DNA from 3 places in the Paenibacillus sp. FSL L8-0663 genome. Region 3 is predicted to be linked to each of the others. Evidence: riboswitches for the same ligand, from Rfam matches in the RefSeq annotation. Region 3 holds a riboswitch; each other region holds the start of a gene.
What was found. Region 3 has a riboswitch for glycine ahead of MKY75_RS19105 (alanine/glycine:cation symporter family protein). Riboswitches for the same ligand answer to the same signal wherever they lie in the genome.

Region 1 (8,272 bases), 3.9 Mb from region 3:
GGATCAATAATAGCCAGCGTAGATCCTGCATGCATCGCAATCGAGCGCACACCCTTGGTAATGCCGAAAGATTGATCTGCGGCTACAATGTCGGTAGCATTCACGTCACCAAGCGCATTATAACGGAAACGAACGCCAAAGTTGGTCGCCAGCCAATCGGAGCTTGTTAATCCTTGCATCGCCGGTGATGCAGCCTCTTCTGCAGTCATGCCTTTGGCTGGATTAGTATAGGCTCCACGACGGTAGCCATTCATAACTTCGGAGGAATCCCAACGGTTTTTGTTACGGTCCGCATTATAATGATCGGAGATGAAGAAGACGCTCCCCCCGTTATTCACGTATTGCAGCAGGGCAGCCTGCTCGGATGCCTTAAAGGCAACATTCGCTTCACCAATAATGAACACATCATATTGGCGCAACTTGTCATATGTTATGGCCTGCTCTCCATAAGTAAAAGGAATGGGACGATTCAATTGGTCTACCGTAAAGCCTACATTACGCAGTCCATTGGCAAAGTCGGAGAAGGCGCCTTCAATGACCCAATCTGCTGCACCAGCGGTCTGTGCGTGCGTATTATCGAACAGCACCTTTTTGCCTTTTCCATCCGGCAGTGTAGTACCGGGTTGACCCGGGTTGCCAGGTTCAGGTTCGCCAGGTTCACCTGGTTCCCCCGGCTCGCTTCCGCTCACCAGTTCAACAGCGCTCGGGCTTTTGACTCCACCAAAATTATTGTAGGCGCCGAGTGTACCCGTCACACGAATTTTGCTGCCGATCAGCTCAGGATGGCCTGATAGCCCATATTGCCCTCTGTACGCTGAAGTCAGCTGTACATCCAATAGATTAGACGTATTACGTTCATTTGCCTGGTCGGCAATCAGTACGTTAAAATCATTCGCGAACGGAGAAGAAAAGTTAGCCGTTTTCGATCCGGTAGCATGTCCGACGATGTAGCCTTCCACCGTCACCGTACCTCCACTGCTTTGGCCCTGAAGTGCTTCGGCTACTGTCAATGCTCCCTCTGCCTTGACCTGACCGAATGGAACGAAGATCCCGATCAGCAGTGATGCGATCGCTGCTAGATGCAGCATCCCTTTTAAGCGTGAACCTGTTAACCGCAAGCCTTTTACCATACGTCAATATCCCTCCTATGATTTCCATAAATGTACTTGTCCTCTATCAGATTAGCCGCCAATCTTCTAATTCCTTCCTGATTTCATCCATAATTATGTAAACTTTAATCTTTTTTATTGGAAATGCACCTGTTTCAGGATTTTGCAAAATTCGATTCCAGTCGCTCCAAAGCGCAATATCTAGACGAACTAGGCCATTTCGATCTATATATTGTTCATTGGAAGTCGCTTATTGGATTTTTGCAAAATCCTCGTTTATGTAAAAATTGAACCCTGTGATTGACACCGAGCACGTCATACATTACGCTAAGAAAGACATGTAGAACGGTATACGCGAATGAAGATGACGGGAGAGTCTGTCCAGGAGGCTTACACTCTGGCGGCACCGAAGGAGCAAGACGCCAGCACCCGGCTGGCGGATAATCTCTCAGGTCCATGTATCGTCATCTGACGCAACTCTGGAGAGAGCGCAAGCCACCCAAGGGGTAAGGCGGTAAGAACACCGCACGAAACTCTCAGGTAACGAGGACAGAGATAAGGGAAACTTCCTTATCCTGTCCTTTTTTGTGCTCACATTGTGCGTCAGCATTAGGAACCGTCATAACCGCGCAAAGACGCGGAAATACCATATAGTATGGTATTAGAACATACAGGGGGCCACACCATGCGTTTCAAAGATGTATTTTCTATTATCGGCCCGGCCATGACCGGACCTTCCAGTTCACACACCGCAGGCGCGGTGCGACTCGCACGCGTTGCCCGGCACTGGCTCGGGGCGCAGCCTGACCGTGCCCGTATGACACTGTACGGCTCCTTTGCCGATACGTATAAAGGACACGGTACGGATCTGGCGCTCATCGCAGGACTGCTTAATTACGATACGGACGATCACCGGATTCCAGATGCCGAGCAATGGGCCGAGCAAGCCGGGATGACCGTGGAATTCGCCGTCAGTGGACTCCCCGCTCCTCATCCGAACACCGTCCGTTTCGAGTTGTGGAAGGGCGAGGATCAGCGCACACTGCTGGGCTCCTCCATCGGCGGCGGCAGCATCCATGTCCAGCAACTCAACGAATTCCGGGTCAATCTGACCGGGGAGCTGCCTACGCTGGTGCTTCTCCACTCGGATAAGCCCGGTACATTGGGCGCAATAACTTCAGCGCTGGGCGCGGCCCACATTAACATTGCCTATATGCACGTAGATCGCAAAGGCCGGGATGGTGAAGCACTCACCGCCATTGAAACGGACAGTTCTGCTCCAGCTGAACTGATTGCGGAACTGCGTTCTTTACCTCATATGTATGAAATTAAGATGATTAATTTGAAAAAAGGAGCTGAATCCGATGCGGTTTAGCCATCTGCATGAGATCAGCGCTTTATGCGCTGAAGAATCCACCACGATTGGCCGCTTGATGATTCAAGAGCAGGTACAAGAAACGAATACAACGGAGGAAGAAATCTTTCGCCAAATGTCTGATTATTATGAAATCATGAAGGAAGCCGTTCATCGCGGTCAGACACAAGACACCGTATCCCGCAGTGGATTGACGGGCGGCGACGGCAAGCGCCTGGCCGAGTATCTGCGGTCAGGGGAGACCTGCTCCGGTGATGCCTCCGCGCTCGCCATGGCTTATGCCCTCTCCGTGTCGGAGGTTAATGCATCCATGGGTCGCATTGTCGCCACTCCTACCGCAGGCTCATGTGGGGTTATCCCTGGTGTGTTCATCAGTGCGCAGGAACGGTTCGGCTGGGATGATGAGCATATGGTGAACGGCCTATTCGCCGCTGGAGCCATTGGCTACGTGATCGCCAACAACTCCTTCATTTCTGGCGCGGAGGGAGGCTGTCAGGCTGAGATTGGCTCAGCTATCGGGATGGCCGCTGGCGCTATGGTCGAGCTACGCGGTGGTACGCCTGAACAGGCTGTTCACGCCGTGGGCCTCGCTCTTAAGAACACGCTCGGCCTGATTTGCGACCCCGTCGCCGGACTCGTGGAGATTCCGTGCATCGTGCGCAACGGCCTGGGAGCCGTGACTGCGCTTGCCGCAGCGGACATGGCTTTGGCGGGTGTGCGCAGCGCTATTCCGTCTGACGAAGTCATTGACGTGATGCTTGAAGTCGGCAGCGCGATGCCGTCGAAGCACCGCGAGACCGCCAAAGGCGGCTTGGCTCAGACGCCGACTGGCAAGCGTTTGACCGAATCACTTACACGCAACGCATCAATCAAGAAGAATAAGTCGTAATTTCTAAGCTTTAAACCAATTACTTTTCCTCTATAAAACAAGGCGACTACCTCTCCCCTACATTGTCCTAGGGAAAGAGAATTCGCCCTTATAAAGAAAAGAGCAAGCATATCGTCGCTGGACGTATGCTTGCTCTTTTTCTTTTTAGTCGGGTTACAGATTACTGAACGGTTACCTGTATCTTCGTCATTTTACCTGCATATTTCACAGTAATTACTGCTTTGCCCTTGCCCTGTGCCTTAATGTTACCGTCTTTGACGGTCGCCACAATAATTCTGGACGAGGACCAGACAGCAGGTTTGGAAACATCCTTCTCCGACTCATCCTTATACGTGGCTGTAGCCGTAACTTTGGCCAGCTGCCCTGCCTTCAAAGTCAAGGCGACTTCGTCCGTTTGCAGGTATTTAAGCGTATCAACATCAACAGGTACGCTAATCACCTTACCGCCAAACTTCGCCTGAATGTTAGCCTTACCGTAGCTGACCGCGGTAACCTGACCCTTTTTGACGGTGGCTACCTTATAGTTGGACGTTTTCCATTCAGCTTGGGTTGTAACATCCTTTTCTTTGCCGTCACTGGATTTAACTACAATCGCAATCGTTTTTTGATCCCCGGATTTTAGTGATAACGCAATGGCATCCGCTTCAATCTTTTGCGCTACGTCCACTTCTACCGTAAACGTAATGGTTTGCTTGCCATATGAAGCAGTGACCGTTGCCTTACCGCTTGCATTCGCTTTAATCAAACCTTCGCTAACTTCAACTACTTTTACATTACTAGTAGTCCAAGTGGCGTCCTTGGTTACGTCTGTTTTTGTGCCACCACTCTTAACGCCTGTTACTTTCAGCTGCTTTGTTTCCTGAGCACCAAGCGCAATCACACGCGAGTCTGTTTCCAGACGGTCCACAAGGCCCACTTGTACGTTTATTGTCAGTTTTTTGCCGTTATAGGTCGCTGTAATAACCGCTTTACCGGCTGCTTTACCCGTAATCGTTCCTTTGGATACAGAAGCAATATCTTCCGCGCTTGAAGCCCACTCCGCATCCTGTGTCACGTCTTCCTTGCGTCCATCCGCATAAGTAGCCGTCAGAGTTGCAGTATAGTCCTCATTAATATCAATCGTTGCCGTTTTGGAAGACAAAGACAGATCACCAGGCACATTTACGGATACTGTAGCTGTAGCTGTTTTGCCGCCATAAGAAGCTGTGATCGTAGCCTCACCTGTTTTATAACCTGTGACTTCCCCCGCGCTGACAAAAGCGATATCTTCATTGCTGGATTTCCACTCTGCCTTACTTGTGATATCTTCTTCCGTACCTGTTACGTACGTTGCAGTCAGCTTGAGCTTTTTGGATTCCTTGGCGTTCAAGCTCAGCTTGTCCTCGCTCAAATCCAGAAATCTAGAGGTTTCGACATCTGTCTTGATCGAAACTGTCTTATCTCCATACTTAGCAGTCACTGTAGCTGAACCCGCTCCAATGGCCATAATCGTTCCTTTATTCACCGTTGCAACTTTTTCATCGCTTGATGCCCAAGTAGCTTTATCTGTGATATCCGTTACTGTTCCATCCGGGTAGACAGCAGATACCTGAATTTTTTTAGATTCATCCAAACGGAGAAAAATATTGGTTTCGCTGGCTTTCAGCTTATTCGTCTGATCTACATCCACCGCAATCGTAGCGGACATCGTGCCATATTTACCTGTGATCGTCGCCTTACCCGCGCTATAGCCGGTAATAGTGCCTTTCAGTACATCTGCCACAGCTGCATTGCTGGAGCTCCACTCAGCAGACTCTGTCACGTCCTGTACCGATCCATCCGGGAACGTTGCTGTCAATTTAACCTTCTCTGTATCCTTCAACAAAAGAGAAACCTCTGATGAACTGACATCGAGACGTTTAACCTGCTCTACCTGTACAGCAATCGTTACAGTCTGTTGACCATAAACAGCCTTAATATTAGCTGTACCTGCTCCCTGAGCAGTAACCAATCCGTTGACTACAGTCGCTACCTTTTGGTTATCCGAGGTCCAGGTCGCATCACCTGAAACCTGAGCTGTCGTATTATCACTATAAGTCGCTGTCAAATCAATCTGTCCTGTGCCGCTCGAACGTAAGTTCAGGCTTTGTACATTGGATGTCAGCGCCTTAACCTTTTTCGTAACATGTACCTGAACCGATTGTACCTTCTCTTTATAGGTCGCTACCACGGTCGCTTCCCCTTCAGCTTTGGCTGAAACCGTACCGTTATACACTGTAGCGATAGCTGTATTATCACTTTTCCAATCCGTGCTTACGGTTACATTCGAGGTCGTCCCATCGCTAAAAACAGCCGTAGCCGTCAGCGCAGCCGTATCTCCCTGCTGCAAAGTTACCTCGTTAGAGGAAAGGACAATCTTGGAAAGCACCGCATCTGCTGCAGATGCAAACCCTGCATATGATGTAAAACTTGAAATCAGGATGACCAACGCCAGAAATCCGGACCATCTATTCTTCAAAATCTAATTCCCTCCCATTTCAAAACTTAAATTAAGGATTTCGCAAAATCCTTATACCTACGTTTTATGTCGTCATATGGAAAAGAATAGTTTAGGCTTCAAGGGAAATTTGGTCCTTATTAACTAGATCATTTCTGATAAAGATTTAGACATTACAATTTGTGTATCTTCAGGGCCATAGTGAAGAGTTTTCACAACAGATCCACAATCCCGCATTTATAAACAGCTATAAGCTGCCGCGCGAACTCTCAAATGATGATACTCTTCCATATTGGGATCGAGCTGATGCATATATACGACGGAGAATTGTTCGCTCGGATCTATAGAAACCCAGGTGCCTGCCATTCCCGTCCAGCCAAATTCTCCAATCGAGCTGTTTGCATGCCCAACCGCTTTATCCATTAACGTGCGCACACCAAGTCCATAGCCATAACCTGTATGGTATGAATTGGTGAAATCCGATAGTTGAGCTGTATTCAGATGATTGGTGCGCATTAAATCAATGGTTTTTCTCCCCAATAAGTTCACACCGTTTACCGTGCCGCCATTTGACATCATTTGTGCAAATGTGAGGTAATCTTTGACTGTCGAATATAAACCTGCGCCTCCGCCTTCATATATAGCATCTGGCTGATGATATTCATCCAGGAAACCCTCCATTTTTTCAAGTTTTCCGGCGTCTTTCCGTTGATACATGGAGGCCATCCGCGATTCAATATCTCCACGATAACGGTAACCTGTATTGTTCATTCCAAGTGGATCAAAGATTTCATCCTTTAAAAATTGTCCTACTGATTTACCTGAAATCACTTCAATAAGGCCTGCAACAAAATCATGTCCATATCCGTATAACCAGCGTGTTCCGGGCTCAAACGCAAGTGGAACTTCAGAAAGCGCTTCAATTTCTGTGCGTAGGTCATATTTCCCCTGCTTTTCCTTTAATCCTGCAATGGCCTTCTGCATAGCCTTTCCTGTTTCTGAAGACTCGGAAGCGTAAGGAAGACCCATACTCATATTGAATATATGCTTAATTAAAATGGGATTCTCTGCCTTATCCACGTAGGTGTATCCGTTAAGAGCGGTTTTGAATACATGCGCATTACGATATTCGGGAAAATATTCATACAAGGGTTCATTCAACAAAAATTGCCCACGTTCGTACAGCATAAGTGCAGCCGCACAGACAACAACCTTTGTCATGGAAAACAAGCGATACACTGTATCCTCAGTGATTGGCTTTCCGGCTTCCAGATCAGCATATCCATGATACCCTTCATACAACACTTCACCATTCTGGGCAATGGCACAACCGCAACCTGCCGGCCCATTTACTATAAATTGTTGCAATAGCTGATCTACCTTGTCAAAACGAGACATATTCATCCCTCCTATTTTTCCTTCAAAAGAAACAAGCTTCCCCTCGCGCTCTAATTCTTGTTCCAACAAGTTCAGCCTGATTTCTTGTAAGCGCTTATTCCCTCGCATTTATTTTAACGGTAAACTTGGTAAATACATAGATTATTTATCATAATCAGATGGCTTTACATTAACAGCTCAGCCACCGTTTCCTTCCAGCGATGAATCACCGATTCCGGTTCCTTGAGACGAACCGTGACACCTGTCAAAATATCCGCATATTGGGCCGAATCCTCTCTGGCTGCAAAAACATGAGCCGCAAATCGCTCACGTACATGCTTGGCTCCGGGCAAAGCAGGCAGATGTTCCAGTGACAACCGCACATAATGCGCCTTCCCCCCGGTAAACACCGCAAGCGTCGCCTTCCCAGTGCGGATCATGTTGCCCGTCGTGGTTGTACCCGGCCATAGGGCCAGACGCAAATTCCCCTCGTCCAGCGCTACAACTTCGCCCACACTAATCATCGCTATGTGCGGCCACTGATCTTCCGTGACCGTCAGCAGCATCATGGCTTCATGCTGCTTGTTCTCCAATGCCTTGCCGTCCAGTAGCGTGAACAGTTCCTTACCGATCCTTGGTGTCTGCATGAAGTATAATCCCCTTTACTTTTGGCCTATAACTTCAAAGTACCATAATTTACGGCTACTTACGAACGACCCTATAACCGCTCTGGAATAGGAGGAACATGAGCAGCATTCGGAATATCTTTGGGGTTTACCTTGAACGCCGATTTATACTTTGCTGGATCCGTAATGCTATCCGGTTCTGAGGTTCGCCATGTGAACAGGCATACAGGGCACAACAAAACCTCCCAGGCATCTTTAACCGGCGAATGGGAAACAACTTCTGAACGATTGGACTCACAACGGGGACAAATATGCATCTGTCAGCACTCCTTTAATCTTTCTTTGTTTTTTAAAAATATTTAGCGAAGCATTTGGCTCAACTTTTTCTCCCATTCCGCTACACCCAGCGGGGAATCGAGC
Region 2 (8,272 bases), 160 kb from region 3:
TCCTTCAAACGTTTGAATACCGGAGCCATATGGGCAATCAGTCCTTCACGCAGAACACGGTCCTCTTCCAATGGCGTGCCTGTTTCTTCCTCCACACGACGAATCAACTCATGAACCGACTCCAGCAGTACAAGATCATCGAGCGGCAGCAGCCGGGTAGAATGATCCTCGGCATCACGGAACAGCAGCCTGAAATAAGAACGTTCCGGGTCCGGAAAGTTAATATCCAGCACCGCTGACAATTCTGCGCATATGCGTTCTACCATAGCTGTGCGCAGCATGATATTCTCATCCGAATCTGTTTTTAAATAGGAGAGAAGAGGATCCATAACATACCCGAGTCGTAGACGTGCCAGCGAAACGCAAATCTGAATCAGCAACTCCATATATTTGCTTTCCACCATGTTTTCCAGCCACTTTTCATGGGGCTGCCAGAGGGCCTTTTCCACGATCAGCAGGTTCTCTCTGCCAATCATCTCCAGCAATTTGTCGGAGACACGGGTCACAGAACGAACCTCTCCCTGGCTGGAAAACAGATCAGATTCATCCAAATGTTCGAGGGCCAGCTCGGAAATCGCCCGTCTTTTGTCTATCTCCCGTCCGGTAATCTCGACACCATATCCCCGTCTGCGGACAAGCACGAGCCCTCGATCTCCGATCCAGTCTTGTAATTCGTCCAGATCATGACTGACCGTAGTTACCGTGACTTTCAGATCTGAAGCCAGCGCCAGCAGCTTGATCGGCTCCCGTGTATCCAGCAGCATGCAGAGAACCACGATCTTTCTCTCCTCAGCCGAATATTCGTCTGGATTCGTATGCAGCAATTGCTTTCGCAGGCATACAAGATGAGCTGGGTCTGCATCTATACAGATACCAATCCCTGACTTTTTCTCCAGCTTCACCTCATGAGCTGCCAGCCAATGCTCGACTGCGCCCAGTTCCCGATGAACCGTCCTCGTGCTGACATTGATCTTCGTGGCAATTTCTCCGGCTGTAACCTCTTTGGACTGCTCCAGAAGATATTCCACGATGTCACGTTGTCGTTTCGTAATATTCATAAGCGCATACCGTTCCTTCCCAAGCTCATCCCTCCAGCAGGAGACGTACACTGCATACAGTCCGCCTGACTATGACGGGGATTAAGAATCGGATTTCAGACGTTCAACCAGCGCTTCGTATTCAGGACTCTTCAAAAAATTGTCAATGGAAATGTGTTCAGCATTCGGGACTACTGTTTTAGCCCGGTCTGTCAACGTTTTTTGCGTAATGACAATATCCGCATCCTGTGGAATTTCACTGATTGCCGTATTCGTAACTGTTACGCCTACGCCCGCCTGCTTCATTTTTTTGCGTAAAATCGAGGCACCCATCGCGCTTGAACCCATACCTGCATCACAGGAAAAGACAATCTTGTTCACTTCGGATTTATCCTTGAGCGTTCGATCTGCGACAATCTCGGCAGCACGATCAGATTCGTGGTTATCTTCCATTACAGTGGCGTTAGCACTGGCACTCTTGTTTTGATTTTTCATATCTTTCAGGCGAGATGCAGCTTCCTCCAGCCCCTCTTCTTGTTGCTTACCTGTCTTGAGTAACACTGCTGCAACAGCAAAGGATACGACCGCAGCAGCGATCACCCCGCTCAGCATTGGCAAATATCCACCTTTTGGCGTCATTAGAAAATAGGCGATGATACTACCCGGTGAAGGAGCAGCAACCAGTCCGGCACCTGTCAACATGAAACAGAAGGTTCCCACAACACCGCCAGCTATAGCTGCAAGAATCAGAATCGGCTTCATCAAAATATAAGGGAAATAAATTTCATGAATCCCGCCGAAAAAATGAATGATGACTGCGCCAGGAGCTGACGACTTCGCAGAGCCTTTACCGAACAGACAGTAGGCCAGCAAAATACCAAGCCCCGGCCCAGGGTTGGATTCCAGCATGAACAGTACGGATTTGCCTGTTCTTGCAGCTTCCTCCAACGCAATCGGACTTAATACTCCGTGATTCAGCGCGTTGTTTAAAAATAATACTTTTCCGGGCTCAATAATGAGGTTGACAAGCGGCAATAGCCCCGCGTTCACGAGGAACTGTACCCCTGCCGACAACACTTGACTGATCATTTGTACAACCGGGCCGATCGCCACATGGGCAAGCAGTGCTAGAATGGCACCGATAATCCCGGCCGAAAAATTATTGACCAGCATTTCAAAGCCTGATCTGACTTTGCCTTCAATGGCCTTGTCGAACTTCTTCAATATCCACGCAGCCAGCGGACCAGCTACCATCGCGCCCAGGAACATCGGGATATCGGCTCCTACTATGACACCCATCGTCATGATGGCACCGATCACACCTCCACGCTGTCCGTGAATCATCGTGCCCCCTGTATAACCAATCAGCAGCGGCAACAAATAATTTTTCATCGGATCAACCAACTGTGCAAAACCTTCGTTCGGGAACCATCCGGTCGGAATAAAGAGTGCCGTAATCAACCCCCACGCAATAAAGGCTCCCATATTGGGCATAACCATACCGCTAAGAAAACGGCCAAAACGCTGTACGGCGACACGAGTGCCTCCTTTTGAACTTGGCTTTGCGTCCAATGTACTCATATTCAAATCCTCCTTGTAGGTAAGCATCACTACCTTTTCTTAAAATTCATACTAAATGACAGCGCTATCTTCATCAACGAAATGAAAACGTACTTTCGTCATGAACGTTGATGACAACATTTAAATTTAAATTATCCAGGAAGATATTATACCTGCATAATTCTTCTTAATATGACCTGTAGCTATAGAAATTAGTCGAAAAACCGCGCTGGATTATGTATGATTCCTATATGGGGACAACCCACTATATCAGAACAACACACGTAATTACGTTTTCATAAAAAAGACAAAAAAATAGCCGCTACGTCAAATCATAGCGACTATTTTATACAAAAATCGAGCAAACTAACGATGCTCTTATTCAATTAAAAATCAATATAAAATTCCGAATAACACGCTATTATTTCATGCTGCATTGCTCTATTTATTACTCCGAAATCAACTGCTCATACTGATCCGCCGACAGTAGTTTGCCCAATGATTCCTCCACATCTTTATCCATCTCTACTTCTACCATCCAACCTTTGTCATATGGAGATTCATTCACTAGCTCAGGTGTACCTTCCAGCGCTTCATTCACTTTTAATATGGTTCCCGTCACCGGAGCAAAAAGGTCGGATACCGTCTTCACCGATTCAATCGTACCGATCTCCGCTCCCTGCTCAATCGTTACTCCCGCCTCAGGTAATTCTACAAAAACAATATCACCCAGTTGGTGCTGTGCAAAGTCTGTAATACCAATCCGCACCGTTCCATTCTCTGTCCGCTGAACCCACTCATGTTCGTCTGTATACCAAAGTTGCTGCTTCACTTCACCCATTCTGTTCCCCTCACTTCCATATGAATAAAATCGCATTTGCTCACCTGTATTAGACAGGTTAAGATTATGACAATAAGAACACTCATGTCAATAATACTAACAAAAATACTTCATATTACCTCCTATAGTGCTCTATATAAAAATATAATAATTTATAACAAACGCTTACATATCCTTATTTATATATTAAATGTTTTTTCTATTGTTTTTGATGACATTTTTATTGACATTTTGAATGAATTTGCGTATTAATGGGTTATAGCAAATACTTTGGGAAACACCCGACAACTGCAAACGCGGATGAACGCAGAGGGAGAGACTGCCAAAAAGATTCGCATAGCTGTTGCCGCTTGTGAGACAGTTGTGCACGCGAATCGGATCAAGTTGTTATCTGCAAAGCCAGGTAATATACTGCTGATCCCGAAGGTAGCGCCGAAGGAGTAAGCCTGCATTGCAGGTGAATCTCTCAGGCAAAAGGACCTCTGCCGGACGCATCTCTGGAGAGCATTCGCTATTGGAGCGGATCACCCAAGAGGAAACCCGGTACATACCGGGGTAACTTTCTGGTATCAAGGACAGAGCTGAAAAAAGAGTATAGACTGCTGTCTATACGTTTTTTTCGGCCTGTCTTTTTTGTTTAGCCGATTACACCGGATAGGAGTGGAAACATGACTAATTTGCGAAAAACACCGCTATATTCATCCTACGGGACGCAGTCTGGGGTTCGTTGTATTGACTTTGGAGGCTGGGAGCTCCCCGTTCAGTTTAGCGGCATTCAAAAGGAGCATGAGGCCGTCCGGCAACGTGCGGGTTTATTCGATGTATCGCATATGGGTGAGTTTTTGGTTGAAGGCAAAGAGGCCGAAGCTTTTCTACAAAGGGTGACCACGAATGATGTCAGCCAGTTGGAACCAGGTCAGGCACAATATTCACTCCTGTGTTACCCCGATGGAGGTGTAGTAGACGACCTGCTTGTTTACTGCAAAGGACCGGAACGCTACATGCTCGTTGTGAACGCCTCCAACATTGATAAGGATTGGGATTGGTTACTTCGTCATGTGCCTGCATCCGTTCACATGGAGAATGTGTCTGATGCAATAGCATTGCTGGCATTGCAGGGACCGGAAGCAGCACGTATTGCCGCAGCCGTGGCAGATACGGATATTACGAATCTGGCATCTTTCCACTTTCATGAGAACGTGCCATTGTTCGGAGCAAAAGCACTCGTCTCACGAACCGGATATACGGGCGAAGACGGTTTTGAATTTTACGTACCTGCCGCGGAAGCACCCGCCGTATGGGAGGGTTTGCTTCGTTCCGGTGAGTCGTATGGGCTGATTCCCGCTGGACTTGGTGCTCGGGATACACTACGCTTTGAGGCTCGGTTGCCGCTATACGGACAGGAGTTATCTGCCACAATTTCACCACTCGAAGCCGGTCTGGGTTTCTTCGTCAAGCTGAATAAAGGAGATTTTATCGGTAGAGAAGCACTTCAGCGTCAAAAAGAACAAGGGGTTCCTCGTAAATTGATCGGGCTAGAAATGATGGACCGCGGTATCCCACGCGCCCATTATCCGGTATTCGCAGAAGGACAACACATCGGTGAGGTCACAACGGGGACTCAGTCGCCCTCCTTGAAGCGTAATCTGGGCCTCGCCTTGGTGGACAGTCGTTTTAGCGCCCTCTCCACACCACTGGAGGTTGAGATTCGTGGCAAACGCCTGCGTGCCGAGGTGGTGGCAGCCCCCTTTTATAAGCGCCCACGCTGATCTTAAACTCTCCTTATTTCTATAAAGCAAACATGTCAGATATGTATTTCCGGGTTTTCATCTCACACTTTTTTATTAGCTCATTTACGGATTTAAAATTTTGCTTTTCGAAAGGAGCCAGAACCTATGAAGCAGCATCGTTATCTCCCTATGACTGAACAGGATCAAACCGAAATGCTGCGTGTGGTCGGTGTATCATCCATTGATGATTTATTCAGTGACATTCCAGAGGCCATTCGATATCAAGGGGAACTCCCTCTTTCTTCTCGACTCGATGAGAAAGCCTTAACCCGTCACTTGACCGAGCTGGCCGGACACAATGCCAATACAGACACACATGCCAGCTTTCTTGGCGCAGGAATTTATGATCATCATATTCCGTCCGTCATCCAGCACATCACTTCACGCTCAGAATTCTACACTGCCTACACCCCCTATCAGCCGGAAGTAAGCCAAGGCGAGCTACAAGCCATTTTCGAGTTTCAATCGTATATTTGCGAATTGACGGGCATGGCTGTAGCTAATGCCAGCATGTACGACGGAGCGACTGCACTGGCGGAAGCGGGCTCACTGTCCGCCGCAGCTACCCGCCGTAAACAGCTTATCGTATCGAGGTCCGTCCATCCAGAGGCACGTCAGGTATTGGCAACCTATGCACGCGGATTGAATTTGGACATCGTGGAGATCGGCTGTTCGGACGGTGTAACGGATGCTGATGCGTTAGCGGCGGCCGTATCGGAACAGACCGCGGCTGTTTTGGTCCAAAGCCCCAACTTTTTCGGAGCCGTGGAAAATCTACAGCCGATGGCTGACCTCATCCATGCACACAAAGGTCTTTTGGTCGTCAGTGCCAACCCACTGGCACTTGGCTTGCTGGAGACACCCGGCAAACAGGGCGCGGATATTGTGGTAGGAGACGCGCAGCCACTTGGCATCTCCTCTTCTCTCGGCGGTCCGACCTGTGGATACTTTGCCGTTTCTCAGGCACATATGCGCCGTATCCCCGGCCGTATTGTGGGTCAGACCACTGATCGCAATGGTAAACGCGGCTTCGTGCTGACCTTGCAAGCGCGCGAACAGCATATCCGCCGCGAAAAGGCCACCTCTAACATTTGTTCCAATCAAGCGTTGCTAGCTTTATCTGCATCTGTGTACTTGTCCGTCATGGGGAGACAGGGCATCCAGGAAGTAGCCGAGCTGAATTTGCATAAAAGCCGCTATGCGTTAGAACAATTGCTGAGCTTGAAAGGCGTAACTGCCTCATTTCACGCACCGACCTTTAACGAGTTTGCCCTTAGGCTGCCTGAAGGTACGGATGTGAGCAAACTTCAGGACAATCTGTTAGCTGCTGGATTTATCGCTGGCTACGATTTGGGCCGGGACTATGAGGAACTCGCTGGTCACATGTTGATTGCCGTGACGGAGCAAAGAACCAAAGAAGAGATTGACCAATTTGTGCACACCTTGGGGGGATTGCTATGACACATACCGGACAGGATCAGAAACAAGAGCTGTTAAAGGAACACGATCAAGCGCTCATTTTTGAATTGAGCCGTCCGGGTCGCATCGCCTATTCCCTTCCCGAGTGCGACGTTCCCCGTCGCCCGGTGGCAGCGCTTTTGCCAGACTATGCGCTGCGCAGCGAACCTGCAGCATTACCCGAGGTATACGAAGTAGACGTTATTCGGCATTATACCGCCTTGTCCCGGCGCAATTTTGGCGTGGACAATGGATTTTATCCGCTCGGCTCCTGTACGATGAAATACAATCCGAAGGTGAATGAGGATGTCGCCCGATATACAGGCTTCGCCAAAATCCATCCATGTCAGCCCGAGGAGAGCATCCAGGGTGCCATGGAGTTGCTGCATACGCTCCAAAATGATTTGGCTGCGTTAACTGGCATGGATGCCGTCACGCTTCAGCCCGCCGCGGGCGCCCATGGCGAATGGACCGGGCTGATGATGATTCGCTCATACCACGAAGCACGTAGTGAGCGACGTACCAAGGTGCTCGTGCCGGATTCGTCGCACGGAACGAACCCCGCCAGTGCAACCGTCGCAGGCTTCGAAACAGTCACCCTTCCTTCCACCCCTGAGGGGCTGGTGGATCTGGATGCGCTGCGTCAAGCCGTAGGCAACGACACCGCTGCGCTCATGCTGACCAACCCGAACACGCTTGGGCTGTTCGAGAAGCAAATCACTGACATTGCTGCCATCGTGCATGACGCGGGGGGTCTGCTCTACTATGACGGGGCGAACTCCAACGCCATCATGGGGATTACCCGTCCCGGAGATATGGGCTTCGATGTAGTGCATCTCAATTTGCACAAAACGATGAGTACCCCGCACGGTGGCGGTGGCCCCGGCGCTGGACCTGTCGGCGTAAAGCAACGGCTCATCCCTTATTTGCCCAAGCCGCTTGTCGCACGGGATCCACAGGGGGTGTACCACTGGGACCGGGAACAGGGAGATTCTATTGGACGGGTTAAAGCCTTTTACGGGAACTTCGGTATTCTCGTCCGTGCCTATACTTATATCCGTAGCTACGGTCCTGATGGCTTAAAGCGTGTATCGGAATGCGCTGTACTCAATGCCAATTATATGATGCATCGGCTCGCTCCACATTTTGATCTGCCCTACCCTGGACATTGCAAACACGAATTCGTGATGTCGGGGCGAGGCTTGAAAAAATTTGGAGTGCGCACGCTTGATGTAGCCAAACGGCTGCTTGATTTCGGCTACCATCCACCTACAATTTACTTTCCGCTGAATGTAGAGGAGTGCATCATGATCGAGCCCACGGAAACGGAAAGTAAGGAAACACTTGATGCTTTTGTCGACACTATGATTCATATTGCGCGGGAAGCAGAAGAGAACCCTGAGCTGGTGCTCAATGCACCATATACTACTCCAGTCACACGATTGGACGAAACTACCGCAGCCCGCAAACCTGTACTGAATTGCTCATGCAGTTAAAACAAATTCTACTTAAAGCATGCAAAAAAGCCGGTATCTAATTAGATACCGGCTGCTGTATGTACACAGCAATTTTTTGTTGGAAAAAGA
Region 3 (8,272 bases):
ACTCTAGCGAATGAAGCTCCATTTGGCGTCCAATCAGCTGGGGGGAAAGCATGAAAAAAGCATTTTGTGCTTGAGCCATGATAGGATTTTGAATCGTTGTAATCCCCAACGTATGCGACAGCTCCGTGTTATCAAACCCAACAATCGCCAGATCTCCCGGTACGTTCAGCCGTTGTCTGCGTGCTTCGCAGAGAATGCCCACAGCTACATAATCGTTAGCACATAAAATAGCCTCTGGGAATTCCCCCCGATGCTGTAACAAATCCCGTACGACCTGTTCGCCATCACGGATATTATAAATTGAAGAGTGATTCCAGTGTTGCAACACTGGCAGATTGTGCTCACTCATGATCTGTTCATAGGCTCGTTGTCTGCTATGGGTATTGATGCTGCTTGGACGACCAAAAGCATTGGCTATACGGGTATAGCCTTTTTGTATCAAATGCTTTAGTGCTAGCATGTAACCTTCATATTGATCCATTGCCACGGAGCGAATATCGGTATGCTCCATTCGTTGCCAGGCCACGATCGGGCCATATTTACAATAGGTACTCAAAAAATCAGTGTCATTCACGCAGGAAATGATGACCAGCGCGTCGACTCTTTTTCTTTTTAAATCTTCAAAAGCTTGAAGCTCTTTCTTTTTGTCTTCTCCCGAAGTATAAATAATGGTTTGAAATTCATACTGGCCTGCTACTTCCACAAAACTGTCCAGAAAAGCGAGAACAATTTCATTGATCGTTGAAGTGATGATGCCAATCTGAAGCGTTTGACCCTTGGATAGAGAAATGGCATTCCGATTAGGAACGTAATCCAACTCCTGCATGATTTTCAATATTTTAGATCTGGTTTCTTGGCTTACATGGGGGGACTGATTTAATACTCTGGATACCGTAGCCTTGGAAAAGCCCGCCAGTTTTGCAATTTGATCAAGATTCGACATGGTGCTTCTCCTCACATAAGAAAAAATACTTGACATGAAACGCGTTACAACGATTAGGATGCTTATGAGGGCATTACGTCTATTTTAAAGCATCTGTCAATGCATTTCAAAGGAGAACGGTTACCGTTAGGTATGGTAGGTATGGATTCACATTTGCAGCATTTGATGGGATTACTTAGGCCAAAGTGAAAATCTTATATACGGAAAGAGGTCTTTATACCATGACGAAGATGCTAAAAGGATTTCCGAAAAACTTCTTGTGGGGCGGGGCAACTGCAGCCAACCAATTGGAAGGTGCTTTTGACGTAGATGGAAAAGGCTTGTCCAGCGCAGACATGATTGCTTATGTACCCAAAGCGGAACGTAAGAACGATCACGCTATAGAGATTTCGTCCGAGCGACTCGAAGACATTTTGGCAGGCAAAGTCAATGCCCGTTTCCCAAAACGTGAAGGTGTGGACTTTTACCACCACTACAAAGAAGATATTGCATTGTTCGCTGAAATGGGCTTTAAAGTATTTCGTATGTCCATCCACTGGTCGCGGATTTTCCCGAATGGCTATGATCACGAGCCGAATGAAGCAGGATTGCAATTCTACGACAATGTATTTGATGAGCTGCGCAAATATAATATTGAGCCCTTGGTAACATTGTCACATTATGAAACACCGCTAGGTCTGACTCAGAAGTATAATGGCTGGCTGGGTCGTGAAGTCATACAGCATTACGTCAATTATGCCGAAACGGTGTTTACACGCTATAAGGATAAAGTAAAATACTGGCTGACCTTTAATGAAATCAATGTAATGACCATGAGTCCGTTCACCGGTGGCGGTGTGGTTATTGACCGTGTAGAAAACAAACAGCAAGCGATATATCAAGCATTGCATCATCAATTTGTAGCTAGTGCACTGGCAACCAAACGGGGACATGAGATCATCCCGGGTGCTCAGATCGGCTGTATGTTGGCACGTATAGAAAGCTATCCACATACGTGTAACCCAGCGGATATACTGAAAGCCCAGCATGAAAATCAGATGAACCTATTCTTTACGGATGTGCATGCCCGTGGGGAATATTCCAACTATATGAATCGTTATTTTGAAGAAAATAATATTGTGATCCAGACAGAACCCGGCGATGACGAAATTTTGAAAAATAATACAGTTGATTTTATCTCATTTAGCTACTACATGACCTTGACCGTATCGGCAGGTCCAGAAGGCGAGAAAGCAGCAGGAAACCTGATTGGCGGCGTGAAAAATCCGTATCTGCAGTCCTCCGACTGGGGATGGCAGATCGATCCGATCGGCCTGCGTGTTACACTGAATACGTTTTATGATCGCTATCAAAAGCCTCTGTTCATCGTGGAAAATGGCTTGGGTGCATATGATAAGGTGGAGGAAGATGGCTCTGTGCATGACACATATCGCATTGATTACTTGCGTCAGCATATTGCCCAAATGAAGGAAGCGATTGCCGACGGTGTTGATCTGATTGGTTACACCAGCTGGGGCCCTATCGACCTTGTGAGCATGTCTACTTCCGAAATGTCCAAGCGCTACGGATTTATTTACGTTGATCTGGATGATGACGGTAACGGAACGCTCAAACGCTCCAAAAAAGACTCTTTTAATTGGTATAAAAATGTGATAGCAACCAATGGTGAAGAATTGTAATTCCATATCATCTCGGGCGGGTATAGCAGAGGACATCCTAAGGATGCGATCTGCTGTACCCGCTTTTTTGATAGACTCAATAATAATATTTCAGAGGGCTTCACAAACTTTTCACTTGTAATAAGCTGAAAGTTTTCTGTATAATGAATAAAAATTTCATATGTCTGGTTGATGTTTGCGGGAGATGGAACGAAGGTTCCGACCGAAGGGGCAAAACTCTCAGGTGCTTAGGCTGGTTACAGCCACAAGCGGGGACCGTAAACGGACAGAACTCTGGAGAGACCCTTAATTGGGCGCCGAAGGTGCACCGCAGAGAACATCTGCTTAAACTCTCAGGCAAAAGGACAGAGACGCGAATAACCTGTGACAGGGAATACCCTAGGCTTTTTTATGAGCTATTAGAGGTAGAAACCTGCACAAGATGGTTGTATTTTTTCGTGCCTTTAACCTCTCCAGGAGTCGAATCAGCTGATTTGACTCTTTTTTGTTTTCTAATATGTTGGAGGAGCGGGTTGAAAATGAATTTGGTACATGTGTTAGAAACGATTGACAGCTGGATATGGGGAGCGCCGCTTCTTATTCTCGTGATGGGCACGGGGTTGTGGCTAACGATCCGCTTGAAGCTGCTTCAGGTTATTCGATTGCCTTTGGCGCTCAAGCTAATTGGTAAAGCGCCGGACGAAGGTAGCGGAGATGTAAGCAGCTTCGGTGCATTGAGTACGGCACTGGCAGCTACTGTAGGTACAGGAAGTATTGTTGGCGTGGCGACAGCGATCAAGCTGGGTGGGCCCGGTTCATTATTCTGGATGCTGGTTGCAGCTTTTTTCGGGATGGCAACCAAATATGCGGAAGGATTATTATCCGTTAAATACCGTGTTAAAGACCGGAACGGACAATTTTCGGGTGGTCCGATGTATTATATTGAAAACGGACTTGGCCGCCGTTTCAAGCCGCTGGCGATGTTGTTTGCCTTTTCTGGTGTTCTTGTAGCCCTATTTGGAATCGGTACTTTTCCGCAAGTAAAGGCTATCGTTTCTTCGACGGAAAGTAGCTTTGGAGTGCCAACGGTAGTTACAGCGATCATTATTTCCGTGTTAACTGCTGTTGTTACGATTGGAGGACTCAAAAGTATTGCCAAGGTATCCACAAAGATTGTTCCATTCATGTCGGGGCTCTATATCGTAGTTTGCTTAATTGTACTCATTAAGTTTGCAGGAGAGCTTCCTCATGCGATTGCTTTAGTATTACAAGGGGCCTTCTCGACCACATCTGCAACGGGTGGATTTGCCGGAGCGACGATTATGTTGGCGATGCGAAGTGGAGTTGCCAGAGGTATTTTTGCTAATGAAGCCGGTTTGGGAAGTGCGCCAATTGCAGCAGCTGCTGCTAAGACGAAATGGCCTGCAGAACAAGGGTTGATATCCATGACAGGCGTATTTATCGATACGATGATTATTTGTAATCTGACGGGATTTACGTTGCTGGTTACGGGAATATGGAGTGGAAATGACGATGGAGGTCTGATGACCCAGCATGCGTTTTCCAGTGCCTTTCCGGCTGGTGCAGAACTCGTGACGATTAGCCTTATTTTATTTGCATTCACAACGATACTGGGCTGGAATTACTACGGGGAACGTTGTGTTGAATATTTACTGGGTGTCAAATGGATTAAACCATACCGTTATTTGTTCATCGCACTTGTGGCAGGAGGTGCGTTCATCAAGTTGGAAGCCATTTGGCTGCTGGCAGATATCTTTAACGCAATGATGGCTTTCCCGAATCTGATTGCACTGCTTGGCTTATCGGGAATCGTAGTTGCAGAAACCCGAACCTATATGGATTCTCTGTATCCTAATAAGAAAAAGGGCATTCTTGCAGGTGCCAGTGTAGGGGCAGCTATTCAAGTAGAAGAAAAGGGACAAACGGTTAATTCATAAATTCCAAAAGGGAGTGCCCTCAGCCATCACAGGCTTGAGGACACTCCCTTTTTAAATGTTATAACGATGCGCGCAAAATAGCTAAAATATCTCCTTGATTAAGCTTTTTATAGTTACCGAAGCCTCCGTATTCCATTTCACGGGCTGCAATGTTTGCGATTTTTTCCAATTGCTCATCATTAATATTGTAATCGGCCAGGGTGGAAGGGGCACCGAGACTTGTCCAGAATGCACTAAGACGGTCAATACCTTCCAAGGCGATTTCTCTATCTGTTTTACCTACGGTGTCTAAGTCAAACATACTGAGCATCAGCCGTTTCATGCGTGCAGCATCCTGATCCACCGTATGTCTCATCCAGTTGGGGAATAGGATCGCCAGACCGCCAGCATGAGGAATATCATATACAGCAGATAATGCATGTTCAATCGTATGCGAAGCCCAATCCCCGAAGTAGCCCATTTGCAGTGTTCCGTTAAGAGCAATCGTTCCGGCATATAAAATCGTTTCGCGATGCTCGTAGTTGTGCAAATCCTCCAACAGCTTAGGTGCAGTTTCGATTACGGTTTGCAGCACGGAAAAGCACATACGATCTTGCAACGGTGTATTTTTAACATTGTGAAAATACTGTTCAAACACATGGCTCATCATATCCACCATGCCATATACCGTCTGATCACGTGGCACAGAGAAGGTGTTTTTTGGGTCCAGAATTGAGAATTTCGGATGCGTCACCGCGCTGCCCCATACGTATTTTTCGTTTGTTTCCCAGTTGGTGATAACAGAATCTGGATTCATTTCTGAACCGGTAGCGGCGAGTGTGAGGATGGTACCGAATGGCAGAGCCTGGGTAGGCATGTGCTTTTTATTGATAATATCCCACACATCGCCGTCATATTCAGCCCCTGCTGCGATGGCTTTGGTGCAATCAATAACGCTCCCGCCGCCTACTGCAAGTAAGAAGTCGATTTTTTTGTTTCGGCAAATGTCGATGCCCTTCTTAACGGTGGACAACCGCGGATTCGGTTCTACGCCCGACAATTCATGAATGTTGAGATGTAGCGGCTGTAACGCGTTTAATACCTGGTCATATAGACCATTTCGTTTGACACTTCCGCCTCCATATATCAGCAAAATATTTTTGCCGTAATTCAACAGTTCCTGCTGCAGTTCTTCAATTTGATTGTCTCCAAAAATTAATTTGGTGGGGTTATAATATGTGAATTTGTTCATCTGGAAAGTTCCCCTCAGTTCATAGTTCATGTTCAAATCGTAAATCGCTTAACCTGATTGCTGTTGTATACCTAACCTCATCATGTAAGCTATTTGAAATGACGATTAATTATTATACATGAAATGAATAAGGGAATTCAAATAAATCTAATCTTTGACCGCTCCGGCGGCAAGATCGGAAATAAACTGGCGGCTAATGAAAAGAAATAAAATTATAAGTGGCAGTACAGCAAGCAGGGTGCCCGCAATGACCATCGCATAATCCGTATTGTATATCCCGTTTAATTGTGACAGTGCAATCTGGAGCGTGAATTTACGCTCATCCGTTAAGACGATTAGCGGCCATAAATAATCATTCCAGGCTCCTATAAAGGTAAACGCGCCGAGAAAAGCGAACGCAGGACGTAGAATAGGCAGTGCTACATTTAAGTACAGCCGAAAAAAGCTGCATCCGTCCATCCGCCCCGCATCCAGCAGCTCCTTTGGAATGGATTCTTCCGCATATTGACGAATCCAGAAAATGCCGAAGGCATTTACCATCCCCGGGATAATAAGCGCTTTGAACGTACCTACCCATCCAAAGGTGGCCATCATGACAAAGGAGGGGACAAGCGAAAGTTGTGAAGGGACCATCATTGTAGCTAGCAGAACGATAAATAGCACTTTTTTGCCCGGAAAATCAAACTTGGCGAATGCAAAACCTGCCAGTGAATCGAAAAACAGAACCAATAAGGTAACAGAACCAGCTACAAAAAGGGTATTAAAAAAGGCTCCGGCAAAATTAATCTGCTGCAATACTCTCGTTATGTTATCCAAGAAGTGGCCGCCAAACCACAATTGCGGTGGAAAACGATAGATGTCTGAAGTTGTACGGGTTGCCATAACGATCAGCCAGTAAAATGGAAACATCGACAGGATGATTCCCACCAACAATCCGGCATATAAAACAAAGGATTTTGCACGTGTCTGCATCATGTTGTGAAGCTCCTTCCCATCGTTATTTTTTACCTTGAACGAGTTTCCAGTTTATGATGGAGAATAGAGCAATGATGAGGAACATTCCCCATCCGACGGCTGCACCATATCCAAAATAGTTGTTAATGAACGACTCGCGGTACAGGTATAAAACGATGGTCATGCCACTTGCCCCGGAACCGCCGTCATTACCGACCAGGACCTGTGGCTCGGTGAAGAGTTGCATACCGCCGATGGTGGACGTAATGACCGTAAACAGAATGACTGGGCGCAGCATGGGGATAGTGATGCGGAAAAAAGCTTGTGCTCCGGTTGCTCCGTCTATTTTGGCGGCCTCATACAGCACATGCGGAATACTCTGAAGTCCGGCCAGATAGATGATTGCGTTATAGCCCATCCATCTCCATACGACCATAGAAGAAATGGCAATTTGGATACCCCATGGCACATTCAGCCATTGAACCATGGGCAGTCCCAAGAGTTGCAGAAGGTAGTTGAGAAATCCGAAATTGTTGGCAAATAAGGCACCAAATATGATGGCGACAGCCACAATAGACGTCACATTGGGCAGGAAGAATCCAACTCGCCATAAGGTGCGCATTTTCACAAATGGGGCATAAAGCAGAAAGGCAATAATCAGTGCGAAGAATAGCATTGGAATTGTTGCATACACCCAGATCACAAAGGTGTTGCCTACAGCCTGCCAAAATTCATGATCTGTTACAAGGTAGCGAAAGTTGCCCCAGCCGTTGTAGGTCATGTCTCCGATTCCGTCCCATTTGTGAAACGCCAGGTATAATGAAAAACCAATCGGAAACAGTCCAAAGATGCCAAACAGCAGATAAAACGGCGAGATCGCAGCATAAACGGCACGGTGCTTCCAGATTTCTCTCAGCATATTGTCCACACGCCTTTTTTGAATTTTGTTTTTTTATCGCTGTAATTCCCGTTCGATTCGTTCCATGGTTTCCGTCCATAATGCATCAGGATTAGCATCCTGCTTGGCAACATTAGCAAGGCGACGGGTCACAATGCCGTGGATGACAGGGTAGCGCTCGCCGAAATAGCTGCTTTTCACATGACGTGCGGAGGCGGCGAAGATGAGTCCGGTGGCCTGACCCCCAAAGAAAGGCTCGGGTGTCCCCATGATAGGATCGTTATAGACGCCGGGAGTGGACGGGAACAGACCGATTTTGTGGTAGGCTTCCAACTGGTGTTCCGGGTTTTGCAGCCAGGTCAGGACTTCAAAGGCTTCTTTGGGATGTTTGCTGGATTTGAGGATAGAAATGAACGAACCACCCAGGTTGCCGTCTCCTCCAGGAGCACGGGCGACTCTCCATTTGCCAGCTGTATCCGGCGCGGCCTCTGTGAGAACTTGCTTCATCCAAACAGCCCCTACAAAAGAGGCAATTTTGCCGTTATTGACCGAAGCGTTCCATTCGGGAGTCCAGCCATCCGCATTGGCGAGCAGATGCTTCTTGTGGAAATCGACAGCGGTTTTCCAGCC

Region 1: another riboswitch for glycine. It lies ahead of sdaAB (L-serine ammonia-lyase, iron-sulfur-dependent subunit beta); the one in region 3 lies ahead of MKY75_RS19105 (alanine/glycine:cation symporter family protein).
Region 2: another riboswitch for glycine. It lies ahead of gcvT (glycine cleavage system aminomethyltransferase GcvT); the one in region 3 lies ahead of MKY75_RS19105 (alanine/glycine:cation symporter family protein).

What each region holds. Positions count from the first base shown of each region.
Region 1 is NZ_JBBOYM010000001.1:418,522-426,793, reverse strand. It holds gene MKY75_RS01895 (DUF6359 domain-containing protein) at 1-1,130, opposite strand, end outside; glycine riboswitch at 1,468-1,583, shown strand; gene sdaAB (L-serine ammonia-lyase, iron-sulfur-dependent subunit beta) at 1,795-2,484, shown strand; gene sdaAA (L-serine ammonia-lyase, iron-sulfur-dependent, subunit alpha) at 2,474-3,373, shown strand; gene MKY75_RS01880 (Ig-like domain-containing protein) at 3,534-5,870, opposite strand; gene MKY75_RS01875 (serine hydrolase domain-containing protein) at 6,087-7,247, opposite strand; gene MKY75_RS01870 (hypothetical protein) at 7,412-7,873, opposite strand; gene MKY75_RS01865 (non-oxidative hydroxyarylic acid decarboxylases subunit D) at 7,945-8,169, opposite strand; gene MKY75_RS01860 (non-oxidative hydroxyarylic acid decarboxylases subunit C) at 8,212-8,272, opposite strand, start outside.
Region 2 is NZ_JBBOYM010000001.1:4,179,668-4,187,939, forward strand. It holds gene MKY75_RS18340 (BglG family transcription antiterminator) at 1-1,058, opposite strand, end outside; gene MKY75_RS18345 (PTS mannitol transporter subunit IICB) at 1,140-2,618, opposite strand; gene gcvH (glycine cleavage system protein GcvH) at 3,046-3,438, opposite strand; glycine riboswitch at 3,831-3,930, shown strand; gene gcvT (glycine cleavage system aminomethyltransferase GcvT) at 4,107-5,207, shown strand; gene gcvPA (aminomethyl-transferring glycine dehydrogenase subunit GcvPA) at 5,334-6,689, shown strand; gene gcvPB (aminomethyl-transferring glycine dehydrogenase subunit GcvPB) at 6,686-8,182, shown strand.
Region 3 is NZ_JBBOYM010000001.1:4,343,163-4,351,434, reverse strand. It holds gene MKY75_RS19115 (LacI family DNA-binding transcriptional regulator) at 1-943, opposite strand, end outside; gene MKY75_RS19110 (glycoside hydrolase family 1 protein) at 1,165-2,622, shown strand; glycine riboswitch at 2,791-2,877, shown strand; glycine riboswitch at 2,886-2,980, shown strand; gene MKY75_RS19105 (alanine/glycine:cation symporter family protein) at 3,141-4,559, shown strand; gene MKY75_RS19100 (iron-containing alcohol dehydrogenase) at 4,618-5,790, opposite strand; gene MKY75_RS19095 (carbohydrate ABC transporter permease) at 5,938-6,765, opposite strand; gene MKY75_RS19090 (carbohydrate ABC transporter permease) at 6,788-7,663, opposite strand; gene MKY75_RS19085 (ABC transporter substrate-binding protein) at 7,697-8,272, opposite strand, start outside.